4 regions of the Pseudalkalibacillus sp. A8 genome follow, and region 1 is predicted to be linked to each of the others. Evidence: riboswitches for the same ligand, from Rfam matches in the RefSeq annotation. Region 1 holds a riboswitch; each other region holds the start of a gene.
The links. A riboswitch is a leader RNA that binds a small molecule or an ion and turns the genes downstream of it on or off. The one in region 1 is predicted to bind thiamine pyrophosphate.
Positions count from the first base shown of each region.

Region 2: linked by a shared signal. The riboswitch ahead of thiC (phosphomethylpyrimidine synthase ThiC) and the one ahead of tenA (thiaminase II) in region 1 are both predicted to bind thiamine pyrophosphate.
Region 3: linked by a shared signal. The riboswitch ahead of ACJROX_RS06085 (SDR family oxidoreductase) and the one ahead of tenA (thiaminase II) in region 1 are both predicted to bind thiamine pyrophosphate.
Region 4: linked by a shared signal. The riboswitch ahead of thiT (energy-coupled thiamine transporter ThiT) and the one ahead of tenA (thiaminase II) in region 1 are both predicted to bind thiamine pyrophosphate.

Region 1 is NZ_CP174509.1:615,790-620,412, forward strand. It holds gene ACJROX_RS03225 (sensor histidine kinase) at 1-532, shown strand, start outside; gene ACJROX_RS03230 (response regulator) at 525-1,157, shown strand; TPP riboswitch at 1,350-1,459, shown strand; gene tenA (thiaminase II) at 1,579-2,283, shown strand; gene ACJROX_RS03240 (ECF transporter S component) at 2,280-2,861, shown strand; gene ACJROX_RS03245 (ABC transporter ATP-binding protein) at 2,874-4,310, shown strand; gene ACJROX_RS03250 (energy-coupling factor transporter transmembrane component T family protein) at 4,316-4,623, shown strand, end outside.
Region 2 is NZ_CP174509.1:1,299,147-1,303,769, reverse strand. It holds gene ACJROX_RS06830 (MFS transporter) at 1-1,284, shown strand, start outside; gene ACJROX_RS06825 (hypothetical protein) at 1,573-1,983, opposite strand; TPP riboswitch at 2,178-2,292, shown strand; gene thiC (phosphomethylpyrimidine synthase ThiC) at 2,434-4,218, shown strand; gene ACJROX_RS06815 (serine protease) at 4,242-4,409, shown strand.
Region 3 is NZ_CP174509.1:1,159,174-1,163,796, forward strand. It holds gene ACJROX_RS06075 (winged helix-turn-helix domain-containing protein) at 1-722, opposite strand, end outside; gene ACJROX_RS06080 (DUF4931 domain-containing protein) at 742-1,530, opposite strand; TPP riboswitch at 1,673-1,774, shown strand; partial or broken gene ACJROX_RS06085 (SDR family oxidoreductase) at 1,941-2,606, shown strand; gene thiM (hydroxyethylthiazole kinase) at 2,642-3,448, shown strand; gene ACJROX_RS06095 (alkaline phosphatase D family protein) at 3,815-4,623, shown strand, end outside.
Region 4 is NZ_CP174509.1:2,256,701-2,261,323, forward strand. It holds gene pknB (Stk1 family PASTA domain-containing Ser/Thr kinase) at 1-1,011, shown strand, start outside; gene rsgA (ribosome small subunit-dependent GTPase A) at 1,021-1,902, shown strand; gene rpe (ribulose-phosphate 3-epimerase) at 1,905-2,552, shown strand; TPP riboswitch at 2,578-2,686, shown strand; gene thiT (energy-coupled thiamine transporter ThiT) at 2,775-3,320, shown strand; gene ACJROX_RS11740 (thiamine diphosphokinase) at 3,326-4,003, shown strand; gene spoVM (stage V sporulation protein SpoVM) at 4,079-4,159, shown strand; gene rpmB (50S ribosomal protein L28) at 4,421-4,609, opposite strand.

The sequences.
Region 1 (4,623 bases):
TGAATCGAATGAGGGAGCCGATCATGGAGAGCGGAAGCAGCTGAAGCTTGTCGAGGAGATGATACATCAATCCCAGCTTGAAATGCGGGCGCTTCTTTTACACTTAAGACCAGTTGCGCTGAAAGGGAAAACACTTGAAGAAGGCATCAAGGAATTGCTGATGGAGCTATCACAAAAAGTTCCGCTTGAGATCGATTGGAAGCTAGAATCGATTCCTTTGAAAAAAGGTGTGGAGGACCACTTGTTCCGGATTTTACAAGAATCGGTGTCCAACACGCTTCGTCATGCAAAGGCAAACTCACTTGAGGTGTTATGTATCGAACGTGAAGGGACCGTCCTGATGCGGGTTGTCGATGATGGAGTCGGCTTTGATGTGGAATCGAGCAAGGCAGGTTCATATGGACTGCAAAACATGCATGAACGTGCTGTAGAGCTGGGCGGGACGTTGAAAATCATCAGCGTGCCGAACAAGGGGACACGGCTGGAAGTAAGGATTCCTGTCATACGAGAGGGGGATGAAAACGATGATTAGAGTATTATTTGCAGATGATCATGAAATGGTGAGGATCGGTGTAGCGGCTTATCTGTCGAATCAACCGGATATCGAAGTCGTCGGTGAAGCAGGAGATGGCGGGGAAGCGGTCGATCTAGCTCTTGAGCTGCGCCCGGATGTGATTCTGATGGATCTTGTCATGAAAGAGATGGACGGGATTGAAGCGACGAAACAGATCATCGACCAATGGCCTGAAGCAAAGATCATCATTGTGACGAGTTTTCTTGATGATGAGAAGGTGTATCCGGCACTTGAAAGCGGAGCGACGAGTTACATGCTGAAAACCTCGAAGGCAAGTACGATTGCTGATGCGGTCCGTGCCACATATCGCGGGGAAATGGTTCTTGAGCCTGAAGTGACAGGTAAAATGATGACGAAAATGCGTCGTGGCAATGTACGGCCTCCTCATGAAGATTTGACGAACCGGGAACTCGAAATTTTGATGCTGATAACGGAGGGTAAGACGAACCAGGAAATTGCCGATGAGCTGGTGATCGCGTTGAAAACAGTGAAAACCCACGTCAGCAACATCCTCGACAAACTTGAAGTTCAGGATCGAACACAAGCCGTCATCTATGCTTTTAAAAATTCGCTCGTGAAGTAGGCGCTAGATGGACATGTCGTGACAATTTTCATTTTGGAATCCTATCGCGATACCCAAATCGCACCCCCAGACCTCCAATAGCAGAAAAAATCGCTCCGGTAGCGATTTTACTGGATGAAAATCTTCTTTCCTGAAAAATCATTTGACTTTTTGGCTATACATGTTACGATTACATCGAAAATACTATACAAGACGATCCACTAGGGGGGCCTTCTCGTAAAGGCTGAGATTAAAGTGTAGCTTTAAGACCCTTGGAACCTGATCTGGTTTATACCAGCGTAGGGAAGTGGTGGTTAGGGTTACATAACGACTATGGACCGATTCTACACTCAACCAACCACTTTCTTGAAAAAAGAAAGTGGTTTTTTAATTGAAATAATTGCAGAATCGTGGGTCGTCTGGAAAAAGGAGAGGAATATACATGTCTTTTTCAAAGCACGTAAGGAAAGCAGCAGATCCGATCTGGGAAGCGAGCTTTAAGCATCCTTTTGTAACAGGGATCGCTGATGGAACACTCCCGCTTGAGAACTTCCGGTATTACGTTCTGCAGGACGCCTACTATCTGTCCCATTTTGCGAGGGTTCAATCGTTGGGTGCAGCGAAATCACCGAACATTGAAACGACAGCAAGCATGGCGTCCCATGCAAAAGGTACTTACGAAGCGGAGTTGTCATTGCATGAGAATTTTTCGAAACAACTCGGGATCACAGACGAAGAACGGTTCACCTTCCAACCAGCACCGACAGCGTATGCATACACATCCCATATGTACCGTGCGGCGCAATTTGGCCATCTCGGGGATATCATCGCTGCGATTTTACCGTGTTACTGGCTTTATTATGAAATTGGTGAACGACTCCAAGGATTCAAACCTGATGAACCGATTTATCAAGAATGGATTGCCGCGTATGGCGGGGAATGGTTCCGCGAGCTTGTAGAGGAACAGATCCACAGATTCGACCAGATCGCTGAAAACGTGACGGAGTCGGACCGCGAACGGATGAAAGAGCATTTTATCATCAGCAGCCAGTATGAATTTGAGTTCTGGGAAATGGCCTACACCTTACAAAAATGGCCGATCGACCTCCAACAACACGCAGGAACAGGAAAGGGTGCAACATCATGAACAAAGGTCTGAAGCTGACAGATATCCTCGTTACAATCGTCATAGCCATCGGGTTCGGAATTGTTTATAAGCTGTGGGGTCCGCTCTATTACCTTGTAAAACCACTTGGGCTCCACATCGATCAACTGATTTATGGAATGTGGTTCATGGCAGCTACCGTTGCGTTCCTCATCATCCGTAAACCAGGGGTCGCTTTCCTGGCAGAAGTCGCTGCCGCATCCGGCGAGTTCCTGGTCGGATCCGAATGGGGTCTTGAAGTGCTGTTATTTGGTGTCGTGCAAGGGTTGTTTGCTGAGCTCGTCTTCATGGCATTCCGGTATAAGCGCTTTGATGTTACGGTTGTGAGTCTTGCGGCAGTCGGTTCAGCAATCGGTTCAATCATCATGGATTATTACAAAGGCTATATCGAGGATCTTGCTTTGTGGAACCTCAGCCTTTTCCTTGGTTTCCGTATCATCGGGTCGATTCTTATAGCAGGAGTGGCTGCCTATTATCTCGTGAAAGCGCTCGAAAAGACCGGGGTGACGAACCTGGTGCGCCCGGCATCAAAGAAAGATTACGATGCACTCGATCAGTAGCGGGGTGATTCGATGATCCAACTTGAAAATCTCCGTCTCAAGTTTCCGGGTGACGAACAGTTGCTTTTCAAAGATTTATCGCTCCATATTGAAAAAGGGGAAAAAGTCCTTTTACTTGGACCGTCCGGCTGTGGAAAATCGACCTTGCTGCAAGTCATGTCGGGTATCATCCCGAAATCGATCGAGGTTCCGATGAAAGCTGATCAAATCCAGAAACCCGTATCCTGGGGCTATGTCTTCCAGGATCCAGATTCGCAGCTTTGTATGCCTTATGCAGACGAGGAGCTGGCTTTCGTTTTCGAAAACCTGCAAGTACCGCGTAAAGATATGCCCGACAGGATCAAAACACTTTTAAAAGCAGTAGGGTTACAACTGGCTGATCCTCATACCAATATCCATACGCTGTCTGGAGGGATGAAACAGCGGCTGGCGATCGCTTCGATTCTTGCTCTCGAGCCCGATGTCTTGTTTCTGGATGAGCCGACAGCCTTACTCGATCCTCAAGGGACTGAAGAAATTTGGGAAACAGTCAAAGCGATCAGCACGGATAAAACCCTGTTGATCGTGGAGCATAAGCTGGATCATGTTCTAGATCTGGTCGATCGTATCATCCTGTTCAATGGAGAGGGCGAGATCATTGCAGATGGCGAGAAGGATTGGGTCCTGAAAAATTACCGGAAAACGATGAAGGAGCAGGGTATCTGGTATCCTGGCGTTTGGCAGGACTATTTAAGCGGCCGACCTTTGAAAAAAAACGCAGTATCCAATCAGGAAGTTGTGCTTCATCTCAACAATTTTAAAGGTTACAGGAAGAAGAAGCCTTTTATCTCAGTAGAAAAGGCTACGGTTCGAGCAGGAGAGTGGATTGCAATTGTTGGTGAAAATGGAGCAGGAAAGTCCACGCTGTTACACGCGCTCATGCAATTTATCAAGACAGCAGGAATGTATGAAATTCACGGCAACCCAATTAAAAAGGGAAAACAGATTGCAAATCATCTGACCTTCGTCTTTCAAAACCCGGAGTTCCAGTTCGTGACCAACTCGGTTTATGAGGAAATCGCTTATGGATTGAGGCTAGAGAAGCTTGACGAGGTGGTCATTCAAAAGAAGGTGCTCGAGCTGCTTGATCGCTTCCGACTCATTCCATTTCAAAATCATCACCCCTATCATCTCTCGATGGGACAGAAGCGAAGATTGAGTGTCGCCGCTTCGATTGTGAAGGGCCAGCCGATATTGCTGTTGGATGAGCCGACGTTCGGCCAGGACTCGCAAAACACATTCGCGTTGTTGGAGATGCTTGAAGATTATCGGAAGGCTGGCGTTACGATTCTCATGGTGACGCATGATACCAATATCGTCGAGCATTTCGCTACCCGGGTCTGGACAATTGAAAACGGATTACTGTCACGTGACGTCCACATAGAGGTCAGGGAGCATGCACATGCCTAGGAGGGATGGAAATGGATCTTAACTTTAATGAAACCTGGCTTCATAAAATCAATCCGACACTGAAGCTGTTCACCATGATGATCCTCTTCATCTTCGTCCTTTTTGTGCATCAGCTCAATTGGCTGATCAACCTTACAATCGGAGCCTTGATTTTGCTCTGGTTCTTTTCCGGCCATCCGAAAAAGCGGATCAGCCTTCTGTTGATTCCGTTTCTGATCATTTTCATTTCGACTTCCTCCTCGATGATTTTGTTCGGGAAAGGTGATACGACATGGGTGAAGTGGGGTCTGGTCCATATTACGGAAGAGAGCTT
Region 2 (4,623 bases), 680 kb from region 1:
ACAGACGATCTGGGAGGAGAATCGCTCTACGGATGGGCGTTCAGTATTTTTTTGCTGGCTTCGACGATCACGATTCCGCTTTTTTCAAAGCTTGCTGATTCGTACGGTTATAAAAAATTCTTCATACTGGGGATGACGATATTCCTGATCGGATCATTACTATGTGGTCTATCTTCCTCCATGCTTTTCTTCATCATGGCAAGAATGATCCAGGGACTGGGAGTCGGGGCATTAGGTCCTGTGACCATAGCTCTTATCGCAACCCTCTTTTCTATCGAAGATCGAGGGAAAGCGATGGGAATGTATGCAGCCATCCAATTGCTTTCAAATGTTCTTGGTCCTATTCTTGGTGGTATGGTTGCTCAACGATTCGGTTGGAATTGGGCATTTTACATCGTGATCCCATTTAGAGTCTTATCCATACTTTTCATATACCGTTTTACAGATCCGCCAACAGCATTCAATAGGTCACTAAAATATTTTGATTGGATAGGTGCTTTTATTCTTGGCGCTTCTATTGCAATGATGATTCAAGCATGGACACGTCTTGGTGAAACGGGATTCGATAGCATTACTCTGACTTTATTCATAGCAAGTATCCTTCTTTTACTCTTTTTCGTTTTTCAAGAAAAGAAGCATGAAGATCCTGTGATTTCACCAGATCTAATTCGGATCAGGAACGTCCAGCTGGCAAACATCAGTGCTTTCCTAGTCGGTATATTGATGTATAGAGCCATTGCCATATTGCCTCTTTACGCGAATCATGTTCTCGGGTCTGGAGCAGTGAATAGCGGCAAATTGCTCATTCCACTCATGGCAGGCATGGGGCTCGGCGTAATCATCAGTGGCCGTATCATCAAACGATTCAGCTACAAATCGATAAGTGTAGTGGGTTGGATCATGTCCTGTATAAGTTTGGCTGCATTGAGTGTTATGAGTATGATACAGGAGTTCAACTTTATTTCATATATCTTCATTTTCCTTTTAGGATTCGGTCTGGGCATTCTTCTTCCGACATTTTTGCTTCCGGCTCAAAATGCAGTCTCCGAGAGTAAACAAGCGGTTGTCGGTGCAATGGTACAACTTAGCCGGAATAGCGGTGGTGCGATAGGGATTCCAATATTGACGGGACTGCTTGCTATTTCTGATGGTTCAGGCAGATCAGGAGGCTACTGGTTTGTCTTCATGTTCTTGACTGCTAGTACTGTGATCGGACTGATCCTTGGCTTACAGTATAAGGGATCTATAAAGGAAGAAATGAGTCAAGGTACAACAAATCCTTGATAGTACCGGATTTTCTTTAACCAACCGTTCTTGATCACTTGTATTAAACTAAAATAGAATTCTGTCACAAACCTTGAAGTGAGCCATTCCCAGCTACTTCAGGTTTTTTTATGTAGAGCCCGCAATTCAACTACCAAAACATAATCGATATTTCTACACCTTGTTGTTTGAAAAAAATTGAAAGATGGGATTGAAAATTACAAAAAATGAGCGTATGCCCTGATAAAAAGAGATGCCAAAAATTAAAGCACATTCCCTGAAAATACTTCCTGTCTTGATTTGATGAATTCATAGTAAAGGACCGTAATTGTCTGGATAATCAAAAATACCGCAAATGAGTAAGGAAGTATATAACCTTTCTGGAATTGAATGATATCCAGCAATGTAAGAAGCCAATTTACTCCTACCGCAACGAAGCTCCACCCTATTACATACCAAATAAAGTATATTTATTGATATCGAGTGTTCATAAAAATAGACAAAGAAATAACCAAATGGACTGAATAAAACATAATAGAGGAAATCGAATAATTCATAGTTTTGGACATCATTTACCTTATAAAAGTCCATTTGCCCCCCACCTATTGTAAAATCCAACAACATTCCACTCGATAACCCCCATAATAAACTTAAATATGTAATTTTACGAGGTAATCTCTTCGGAAGAAGCCAGACAATGATAAATGTTATTATCAACATAAGTAAAATACTGATTTCATTTTTATCAAAATTTTCCCATAGCATTATGATTCATTCACCTCAAGCTAGGTTTTTTCCAAGCTCTTTGTTTTTGAAGGGTTATTCTATTAAAGTTGGCTAGTATAAAATTATGAATTAACTATATCGCCTTTTATTTTACCGGAATTTCATGTATACTGAAATGCAATTGAATAAGCAATAACTAGGGGAGTCCAATAGTTTGGGCTGAGAGAGAAACACATTAAAGTTTCTTGACCCTTTGGACCTGATCTGGATCATACCAGCGTGGGGAAGTTAGATATAACCTCTTTTATTGAGATGATACTTCTACATATGAAGCCGGGTCCATGCATTTTTGGGATCCGGCTTTTTTATGTTCAGCTTTCATCTCATGCCGTTGTCTTGTTCTGGATCTCGTCCTTTAAATCATAACAAAGGAGAGATTGATTAATGTCAGCAACCTCATTGAATGAAAAAAACATTTCCATCATGTCAAGTTTCTCAGGTAGTAAGAAAGTTTACGTACAAGGTTCAAGACCTGATATCAAGGTTCCGATGCGCGAAATTGAATTGAATCCGACAACAGGTTCTTTTGGTGAAGAAGAAAATCTGCCAGTACGTGTCTACGATACAAGCGGTCCTTATACGGATGATGATTATTCAGTAGACATTACAAAAGGCCTTCCTTCACTTCGAAGCAGATGGATACATGAACGGGGCGATGTTGAAGAATATCAGGGTCGAGACATAAAGCCTGAAGATAATGGTTATCGTGATAAAGATGACCCTCGTGCCAACCATAACGTATTTCCTGGTTTAAAACGTAACCCATTACGTGCAAAGAAAGGAAGAAATGTTACACAGCTCCATTATGCAAAAAAGGGAATAATCACTCCAGAAATGGAATTTATCGCATTAAGGGAAAATATGGATCCCGAATTTGTACGGGATGAAGTCGCAAGAGGCCGGGCGATCATACCCTCTAATATCAACCATCCAGAGACAGAGCCTATGATCATAGGACGTAATTTCCATGTTAAAATCAATGCGAATATTGGAAACTCAGCTGTTTCTTCTTCCATCGAAGAGGAAGTTGAAAAAATGACTTGGGCGACACGCTGGGGTGCTGATAATATTATGGATTTATCAACAGGGAAAAACATTCATACAACCCGGGAATGGATTGTTCGAAATTCAGCCGTTCCTGTCGGTACCGTTCCTATTTATCAAGCTCTGGAAAAAGTTAATGGTATTGCTGAAGACCTTACATGGGAGATTTACCGCGATACCTTGATTGAACAAGCTGAGCAAGGTGTTGATTACTTCACCATTCATGCGGGTGTCCTTTTACGATATGTCCCGTTAACAGCGAAACGTTTGACAGGAATTGTTTCACGGGGCGGTTCAATCATGGCACAATGGTGTCTATATCATCATAAAGAAAGCTTTTTATATACCCACTTCGAAGAAATTTGTGAAATTATGAAAACTTATGATGTTGCATTCTCTTTAGGAGATGGTTTACGTCCTGGGTCCATTGCAGATGCGAATGATGAAGCGCAGTTTGCAGAACTGGAGACTCTTGGGGAGTTGACACAGATTGCATGGGAGCACGACGTACAGGTCATGGTCGAAGGTCCTGGACATGTGCCGATGCATCTTATAAAAGAAAACATGGATAAACAACTTGAAGTTTGTAAGGAAGCACCATTCTATACCCTTGGACCTCTTACAACTGATATAGCACCTGGTTATGATCACATTACCTCTGCTATCGGTGCAGCAATGATTGGTTGGTATGGAACAGCCATGCTTTGTTATGTCACACCAAAGGAACATTTAGGCCTACCGAATAGAGATGATGTTCGTGAAGGAGTCATTACCTATAAAATCGCTGCCCATGCTGCTGATCTGGCAAAAGGACATCCAGGTGCACACAAAAGAGATGATGCCTTATCAAAAGCTCGATTTGAATTCCGCTGGAGAGATCAATTCAATCTATCCTTAGATCCTGAAAGAGCATTGGAATATCATGATGAAACTCTACCTGCGGAAGGTGCAAAAACAGCACATTTCTGTTCAATGTGTGGACCAAAATTTTGTAGCATGAGAATCTCACAAGATATTCGTAATTATGCGAAAGAAAACAAACTTGATACGAAGGAAGCGATTGATAAAGGTATGAAGGAAAAAGCAGAAGAGTTTAAGCAATCTGGAGGTAGTATATATCAGTAACTTTCTGAGGAGGTTATATTACGGTGGATGCTCAAAAAATCGAAGAGGAAATTAATCAATACAAAGCTCATCTTGCTTTTTTAGAGAAACGTCTAATAGATTTACAGCAAAATTGTGATCATCATTTTCAAGGTCATCAAAATTATGAAAAATGTCTAAAGTGTAATAAAGTCAATGTTTTATATTATTGATATGTGAGATTCAAGAACCTTGTCTTATTAAAATTAAGGCAAGGTCTTCTTGTTTTCATAATCCATAATGGGTGACGAGCCATTACAAGATGCTCATCACTCGCCCCCCCTCTCATGGAATAACTCTTAAAATCGGGTAAGTCTAAATCAATTCAATAGTGACCCATTCATCGTATATTTTCCTTGTAATCTATGAATATATGTTCCAATTCAG
Region 3 (4,623 bases), 540 kb from region 1:
GCGCGACGTTCCGCAGCCTTCAATTTTTGCCATCCGAACCTGAAGTCACGTGGATCAAAGACACGATACGCCCTGAGATATTTCTCAATCAGCATCTCCCGGGCAGTCGCTTCATCCATTGCGCTAGTATTGTCCAATAAATCCGGGCTGATCGACCCCTCTGTAATATCAAAATAACGCTCTGTACGTTCTCTTTTTACAACTCGGATGATTCCCGAATCCAACAACAGATTCAGTGCAAGCGAGGTTTCTTTCGTCTTTGGGAGCTTGTTATCCCAGTAGCCATGGACTCGTTTTTCCGATTGGAAAGCCCGGGAAGGAAGCGGTCCTTCGGATCTCAATTGCTCCATTACTGTGTCGACCACAAGCCCCTGTTTTTCTAACGACTCAGCTACATTTTGTTGGATCCGGATGCGGGTCGGTTCAAACATAGGGAAATCCTCCATCGGAATGACGCAGGCAGCATTCGCGAAATACTCGAATACTTTTCCTCCCGCTAAGAGATCATCCAGATGCTTTGGTTCATACCCTGGAATACGTGCACCCAACACTAAATGCTGATTTCGTTCCACGACAGACACAGGATCAAGCTGCACACATTCAAGCTTCTTGATCATTTGTAATGCGGAGGAAAGCGGACGATCCGCCCCCAATAAAGCTTGTTTAGATAAAAGGAATCTCCGAAGTGCGGATTTTTCCACAGGAAATTTTGGAGATGACATAATTAGCCCCCCGAATCGTTTAGAAAGAATACTTTTGAAAATCCTCAATCAGAACAAATGGATCGCTGAATACTTGGCGAAAACCATATCCGACAAAAAGCGGGGTTGTGGGATATCGAGGGATGATCTTGATGAATATCTTACCCAGCCAATGGTAGAAAAAGAGATTATAACTTGAGCAGCCTTGGCCATTATAATGATGAAGAATATAGTGTACGGTTTTCTGGATATAGTCCGCAGCCTGGTCGATTCCGGCGAGATCATCATTCATGACGATATTGAATTCGGTAAAACCGATCATAGGCATTGTTGATAGATTCAGTTGGACACCGTTGGAACAATGGATTTCATCTCCTATAAAATAATCTTCCTTCAGGTTTTCCCGGTAATCTACATCATTGAAGCCTATGATCTGCATATGCGGGTGTCGGACAGATCCTCCCGACAGAGGTCCATAGTTTTTAAAGAAAGAAACGGATTGATAGCTCCCTTGTTCCTCCATCTCCAACCATTTCTCGACTCCAAATCGAATCAATTTAAAAAGATGCGGCTTAGAATACTCGGATAGTTCAGATTCACAATCATCCGTTTCGATCAACACTGTCTGAAAAGCATCCTGTACGACGGGATATTTGTTTTTCACAAGGATGATCGAGTCCTGTGTTTCCAATAATTCCGAAAGGCCTTCTGTAACACAAAATGGGCAAGGTTTCTTCTGGTGGATGTTGTTCGGCTTTTTACGGGCGATTGATTTATCGAACTTTAGAATCGTTTCTTTTTTCATAGTATCACCAACGTGTTTATTCATATTAAAAACGTCTTCTACCTAATTATACGGCTGATCAATTCGGTTCGTCTATGCTGAGGCATTTTCTTTTCTTTTATTAAACCACCGACTCAGAAACTATGACCCTATCGATTTCTATGATGAATTTTTTAAATTCAAATAGGTTGAGCACTAGGGGAGCATGGATTGCTGAGAGGAGTGGATACTCTGACCCTTCGAACCTGATCTAGGTAGAACTAGCGTAGGGAAGTGGCTTTTTGCAGATTAATTATTAAAAGGTCACTAAGATATCTGGTGATCTTTTTACTTTTAACAAGCTTTTCGCAAAAGCTTAGGTTTTCTTTATGAAAAGATTATGAAGGAGATGTTTTGATTGGATATCCGGGAACAGGTCGTTTTAATTACAGGAAGCAGCAGGCCTTGGGGCTTCAATTGCCAAAGCTTTTGGCAGAGAGGGTGCAAGAGTAGTAGTCAACTACTTTAGAAATGAAGGAAAAGCGAGACAAGTTGTTGAAACAATCGGTGAGGATAGAGCGATTGCCATTCAAGCAGACATTAGACAACCTCAGGAAGTGGAAGCAATGTTCCATAAAGCTAGGATCATTTTAAAAAGCCGATCACAACCATCGTGAACAATGCATTGGTGGCCTTTAGATTCGATGCTGTCAATTAAGAAGAGTGCAGACATTTTCATGTGGGAAGACTATCAGACCCCATTTGAAGGTAGCGTTAAAGCAGCCCTGAATACAGTGAAAGCAGGCAAAAAAGATATGTCGGAGCTCAGGTTCGGCCGTGTCATCAATATTGGGACGAACCTTTTCCAAAACCCGGTCGTTGCCTATCATGAATATAACACGAGCAAAGGAGCACTCCTTGCTTTTACAGTCAATATGGTTTCTGGTGGATTATTAGAAAAAACAGATGCAAGTGCGGTTACACCTGATGAAGTATTTGCGATAATAATAGAAAACACACCACTCCAAAAAGTCACTACCCCCGACGATGTTGCGGATTCGGTCTTATTCTTCGCGTCTTCCTGGAGCAGGGCGGTCACTGGACAAAACTTAGTGGTCGATGGTGGATTGGTCATGAACTAGTTGTAAAAGTAGACAGATAGAGGAGTTGATAGAGAATGGATAAAAACGTTATTACCAACACATTGGATAAAGTCAGAAAGGAAAAGCCCCTGGTGCATAACATCACGAATGTGGTAGTGACGAATTTCACCGCAAACGGTCTGTTAGCTTTAGGCGTGTCACCTGTCATGGCTTATGCGAAAGAGGAAGTTGCAGATATGGCCAAGGTTGCAGGGGCAGTTGTTCTCAACATCGGTACTTTAGATGAAACTGTGGTAGAGTCGATGATCATTGCTGGGAAGGCGGCGAACGAGCATGGTGTTCCCGTTATTCTCGATCCTGTAGGGGCTGGTGCTACACCTTACCGGACAGAGACAGCGCGGAAACTTTTAAAAGAGATCGATATCTCGATCTTACGAGGGAATGCCGCAGAAGTAGCCAATGTGATCGGAGAAAGATGGACCATCAAAGGTGTGGATGCCGGGGAAAGGAACCGTGATTCTGTAAAACTAGCACGAACTGCTGCAGAGAAGCTGGGTCTTGTGGTAGTGGTTACTGGAGTAGATGATGTCATCTCCGATGGCGATAAGGCTTATGTGGCACGGAACGGTCATTTTATGCTCACGAGAGTCACAGGGACAGGCTGTCTGCTAAGTTCAGTGATCGGAGCTTTTTCGGCAGTGGAAAAAGATTTGGTCAAGGCCGCAACGTCGGCTGTAGCAAGCTATGGTATAGCAGCAGAGATGGCAGCTGAACGAAAAGGGGGTGAGGGACCAGGAAGTTTCCAGGTTGAATTCCTGAATGCCCTCTCACAGGTTTCCGCTGAGGATATCGATGAGATTGCATCAATTGAGGAACGATAACAATTTCTTCAGTTTTTACGTTTGTTTCGTCATCGATGGACTTACTTGTCGAAACAAGACTCCTTAACGGGTAATTCTTTTGTAAATAAACGATAAAGGTATTGTATATGGAAGAAGGTTGGATAATACTGCGAATGACTTACCATTCTGCAAGTAACATGTCCTATATAATCACCATTAAATTCCATAATGGAGTGAAAATCGAACCCTAAAATGAATCTTGATACGTTTCGGTAGTCCATTAGTAGGTATATTTATGAAGATTGTCTATTTCATTTTTAAATGAAGTTTATCAGAAATTCATACTGGTTTTACCTAACCTCCTTATAATCCAAGTGTACCAACATACTGAAGGGAGATTTTCTGATGAACCGAAAAGATTTGTTCCAGGATTCTGAAAAATTATTGCACCGATCTATGAACCGGAAAGACTTTTTGGATAAGGTGAGTAAAATTGCAGTCGTCGGTTTGGGTATGACACTGACACAGCCCTTGAACAATTTGAGAGTCGAAGCTGCTCCTCAATTTACAAGTTATCCTTTTACTTTAGGTGTCGCTTCTGGTGATCCGTTATCTGACAGCGTGGTACTGTGGACAAGGCTTGCCCCGGAACCACTGAATGGCGGTGGAATGCCGAATTATAATGTACCGGTCCAATGGGAATTGGCTGAGGATGAAGCTTTCCGGAAAATCGTGCAGCAAGGAACGGAGCTTGCAACCCCTGAACTCGGTCATTCAGTACATGTAGAAGTTGGTGACATGGAAGCGAATAAACAATACTACTACCGCTTTAAAGCAGGTAACGAAATCAGTCCGGTCGGGAAAACCAAAACACTGCCTGCACCGGGCCAACCTCTATCCAAACTGACTTTCGCTTTCGCCTCCTGCCAACAGTTCGAGCATGGATACTACACCGCTTATCGGCATATGGCAGAAGAAAAGCTCGATCTTGTGTTCCATCTCGGCGATTATATTTATGAATACGGCCCAAACGAATATATCTCCAAAACAGGTAATGTACGTACGCATAATGGTCCGGAAATCATCACGCTCGACGACTACCGGAATAGACTGGCCCAATATAAAAGCGACAAAGACTTGAGAGCCGCACATGCTGCGTGTCCTTGGATCGTAACATGGGATGACCATGAAGTTGAAAACAACTATGCCGATGA
Region 4 (4,623 bases), 1.6 Mb from region 1:
GTCACCTTGTGGCCAGAAATTTTCCAGACAAAGGATGTCCCTGTACCGGATGTCATCAATCAACCATACACAACAGCTTACGAAAAAATAAAGGATGCTGGGCTCAATTCTGAAAAAGAGGAGCAGCCAAGCTCTGAGGTGGAAGAAGGGCATGTCATCAGGCAAACCCCGACACCAGGAACAGCCGTGAAGGAAAATGCGACGGTGAAACTAATTGTCAGTTCTGGCCCTGAAAAGTTTGAAGTAGAGAACTATGTAGGCCAAGGAGAAGACGATGTGAAGCGGACGAAGGTTGAGGATCTTTTCAAACGGGTCGATTATCCAACAAAAAGCAGTGAAGATGTTCCCGCTGGACAGATCATCGAACAAATTCCGGAAGCAGGGGAAATGGTCGTGCCGGGCCAAGAAGTTTTGATTTTATATGTCAGCAGTGGGCCTCCTCCATTTGATCTTGCAGACCTATCAGGAAAGTCACTTGAAGAAGCAAAAACGTATGCAAATGAAAATGGGCTCAACTTAAAAGAAGCTGAACGGGAGTATTCAGAGGATATTGACGAAGGGAACATCATAAGTACGAATCCGAATCCAGGTGAAACAGTGAGGGCTGGTGATGAAATTACCGTGACCGTTTCAAAAGGTGTACCAGAGCCAGTCACCATCAAAGATATGGTGGAGATAGAATTCAGCGATGATGATGCCGGTAGCGATGATGATGCCGGTAGCGGTGATGGTAATGGAAATGGAAATGGAAATGGAAATGGAAATGGAAATGGAAACGGAAACGATAAGGAACGAAAGAATGAACCGAAACAGGTCCGGATCGTGACGAATGACGCGAACGGGGAGCAAACGATTGTCGATAAAAAAATCTCTGAAACAGAAATGTTCGAAATCCCTTTGACCATAAAGTATAACGGTGAAGGTAGTTACAAAGTCTATGTAGACGATGAAGAGTATTATAATGAATCATATACGTATGAAGAAGCGAAAAACTTTCAGAATGGAGAGTAGATGAACTGCATGCCAAAAGGAACGATCATTAAAGCATTGAGCGGGTATTATTATGTGAAAAGTGAAGAAGAAAATGAAATCTATCAATGCCGAGGAAGAGGGAATTTTCGAAAACGAAAGTTGACACCTCTTGTTGGTGATGAAGTTGTATTTGAATCGACCAACCAGACAGACGGTTATGTTATGGAAATCTTCGAACGGAAGAATGAACTGATCAGACCACCTGTTGCAAATATTGACCAGGCACTTATCATTTTTTCCGCACGCCGGCCAAGCTTTAATTCGCTCCTTTTGGATCGGTTTTTAGTCCATATTGAAGCGAACGATATTCTTCCGGTTATTTGTGTTAGTAAACTTGATTTATTGACAGATGACAAGGAAATCGAAAAAGAGTTGGAGGTATACCGTAAGATCTGCTACCAAGTTATCGAAACTTCTTCTTTGGAACAAAGAGGATTAGGAGAGGTAAGAGCACTTTTTGAGGATAAGGTAACGGTCATTGCAGGCCAGTCAGGTGTCGGTAAGTCGACATTGTTGAATGCATTAAACCCTGAATTAAACCTGGAAACCAACGATATTTCTGATCATCTTGGAAGAGGGAAGCACACAACAAGACATGTCGAACTGATCCCTTTTGGAGAAGGGCTTGTAGCAGATACTCCTGGCTTCAGCTCACTGGATTTCATCGAAATCGAACCAGAGGACTTATCAATCTACTTTCCTGAAATGAGGGATCGCCGTCCGGATTGTAAATTTAGAGGGTGTACCCATATATCAGAACCGAAGTGTGCAGTAAAAGAAGCTTTGGGAAATAACGAAATCTCTCAATTCCGTTATGACCATTACGTACAATTTCTTCAAGAGATCAAAGACCAAAAACGGAGGTATTAGTCATGACTAAAATTGCACCATCGATCCTTTCAGCAGATTTCTCCCGGTTAGGAGAGGAAATAAAAGATGTTGAGGCAGGGGGAGCAGACTATATCCATGTCGATGTCATGGACGGACACTTTGTACCGAATATTACGATTGGACCGTTGATTGTCGATGCAATAAGACCTATCACGGATCTTCCACTGGATGTCCATCTGATGATTGAAAACCCTGACAAATACATTCCGGAATTTTCTAAAGCAGGTGCGGATATCATTTCTGTTCATGTGGAGGCTTGCCCGCATCTGCACCGTACAGTAAATTTGATCAAAGACCATGGTAAAAAAGCAGGAGTTGTTCTCAATCCTCACACACCAGTCAGTATGATTGAACATGTCATTGAAGATGTGGACCTTGTTTTGCTGATGACTGTGAACCCTGGATTCGGTGGTCAATCTTTCATAAACCGGGTTCTTCCGAAAATCAAGGAAGTTTCTGAGCTTTGTAAGGAAAAAGGATTGGAAATCGAAATTGAGGTTGATGGGGGTGTCAATCCAGAAACAGCTAAGTTATGCCGGGAATATGGTGCGAATGTGCTGGTGGCTGGATCTGCTATCTACAAAAAAGAAAACCGGAAGGATGCAATTGACGCCATCCGTGGTGTATAATGATTTAGAAATAAAAATATAGTAATGAAACCACTAGGGGAATCTCTTGAAGAGATTGAGAGTGGAGTGTATGCTCCTGACCCTGAGAACCTGAACAGGATCAAACCTGCGGAGGGAAGTTGGCTTTCAAGTGATTTATATTTGATGAAAGCAACTGTATCCCTATGCAGTTGCTTTTTAATTGTTCAGTCAAGGGTTCTTTACTGTAAGGGGAGAATAGAAATGAGAAATCGTAATTTATTGATTGCTGAAGTTGCAATTATGGCCGCTTTAGGGATTATACTAGGATTTATTAAATTGAGCGGTCCATGGGCTTTTGGAGGTTCAGTATCGTTGGAGATGGTACCTATTTTTATCATGGCTTTTCGTAGAGGGTTATTTGCTGGGGTATTGACTGGGATGTTGATCGGTCTATTGCAATTATTGATCAATCCGTATATCTATTATTTCTTACAGGTCATCCTAGATTACCCATTGGCATTTCTAGTCGTTGGATTGGCTGGCCTTGCAAGACCGAAGTGGAGCGATTCATTCGGTAAGAGAGTATTGTTGATCATTGCAGGTACCTTTATTGGAAGCATACTCCGCCTTACAAGCCATGTCATTTCTGGGGTGGCATTTTTCGCTGATCAGGCACCTGAAGGTACACCAGCATTTACCTATTCCTTCATGTATAATTTTTCTTATATTGCACCGACATTTATTCTGACAGTGATTCTATTAGTTCTTTTATCAAAAACAGCTCCTAAGTTGGTTCATGGAGAGTGACCTTATTGAAGACGATTTGTTTAGTTTCTGGAGGACCTGAATATCTTCTGCCCGATCGGCTCCAATTGGATGATGCATTGTTTATAGGGGTGGATGAAGGGGTCCTTTACCTTCAAAAAAGAGATATAAAGCCAATAGCCGCCTTCGGTGACTTTGATTCTATTTCAGGTGAAGAATTTACCAGACTTCAAGAAAAACAAATGGAACTCTATACATTCGAATGTGAAAAAGACATGACAGATCTGGAACTGGCACTAAGATGGACGATAGAACAAAGGCCAGAAAAAATCATTTTATATGGCGCAACAGGCGGCCGTTTGGATCATGAATTGATCAATATCCAACTCTTGAAGGTAGGTTTGGAACACAAGATAGAGGTGGAGATTGTAGACCGGGATAACATCATCGTGATGAGGAGTCCGGGGTCATATACAATTGAAGCGAGTCATGAATTTCCGTATGTTTCTTTCCTTCCATTTTCCCCGCTCGTAACAGGCATGACGCTTGTTGGTTTTCGTTATCCGTTGGAGGAGGCGAAGATAGAATGGGGATCGACCCTTTGCATTTCAAATGAGCTTGTAACAAAAAAAGGTACTTATTCATTTGATGACGGCATAATTATGATGATAAGAAGCAAAGATCGAGATGGAAAATTACAAACTCCGGGTACTATTTCTAAGTAGACGAATATACTTAAATAGAATGTTAAATTTCCGAAGGGGAGTCTTCTGGAAACTAACGTTGGAGGAGGCGGAATCATGAAATTTTATACCATCAAGCTGCCAAAGTTTTTAGGCGGATTCGTTAGGGCGATCTTAGGATCATTTAAAAAAGGGTAACAAAAAAGCACCAACTCAGGTGCTTTTTTGTTTCATCATTCATGGAACTGCGTTGGTACGGAAAACGGGAAGATACGTCGTCCATCCTGATTATCTTTAAAAATGAAAGAGAAAATGGAACAAATTAGAAAATATCTTTAAAAAATCAAAAATATCTTTAAAACAAGCAAATCATCTTTAAAACGCGCACTAAACTCGAATACCACCATAAAAAAGGACTGGCTCATCATAAGAATGAACCAGTCCTTTTTCTGCTTTTGATCAGACACGTTCTACTTTGCCTGACTTCAAGGCACGAGCAGATACATATACACGTTTCGGTTTACCGTCAACAAGAATACGAACTTTTTGAACGTTCGCTCCCCATTTACGTTTAGTAGTGTTCAACGCGTGAGAACGCTTGTTTCCAAAGTTTGTCTTCTTACCAGTAACAACACATTTTCTAGCCATGATTGGTACCTCCT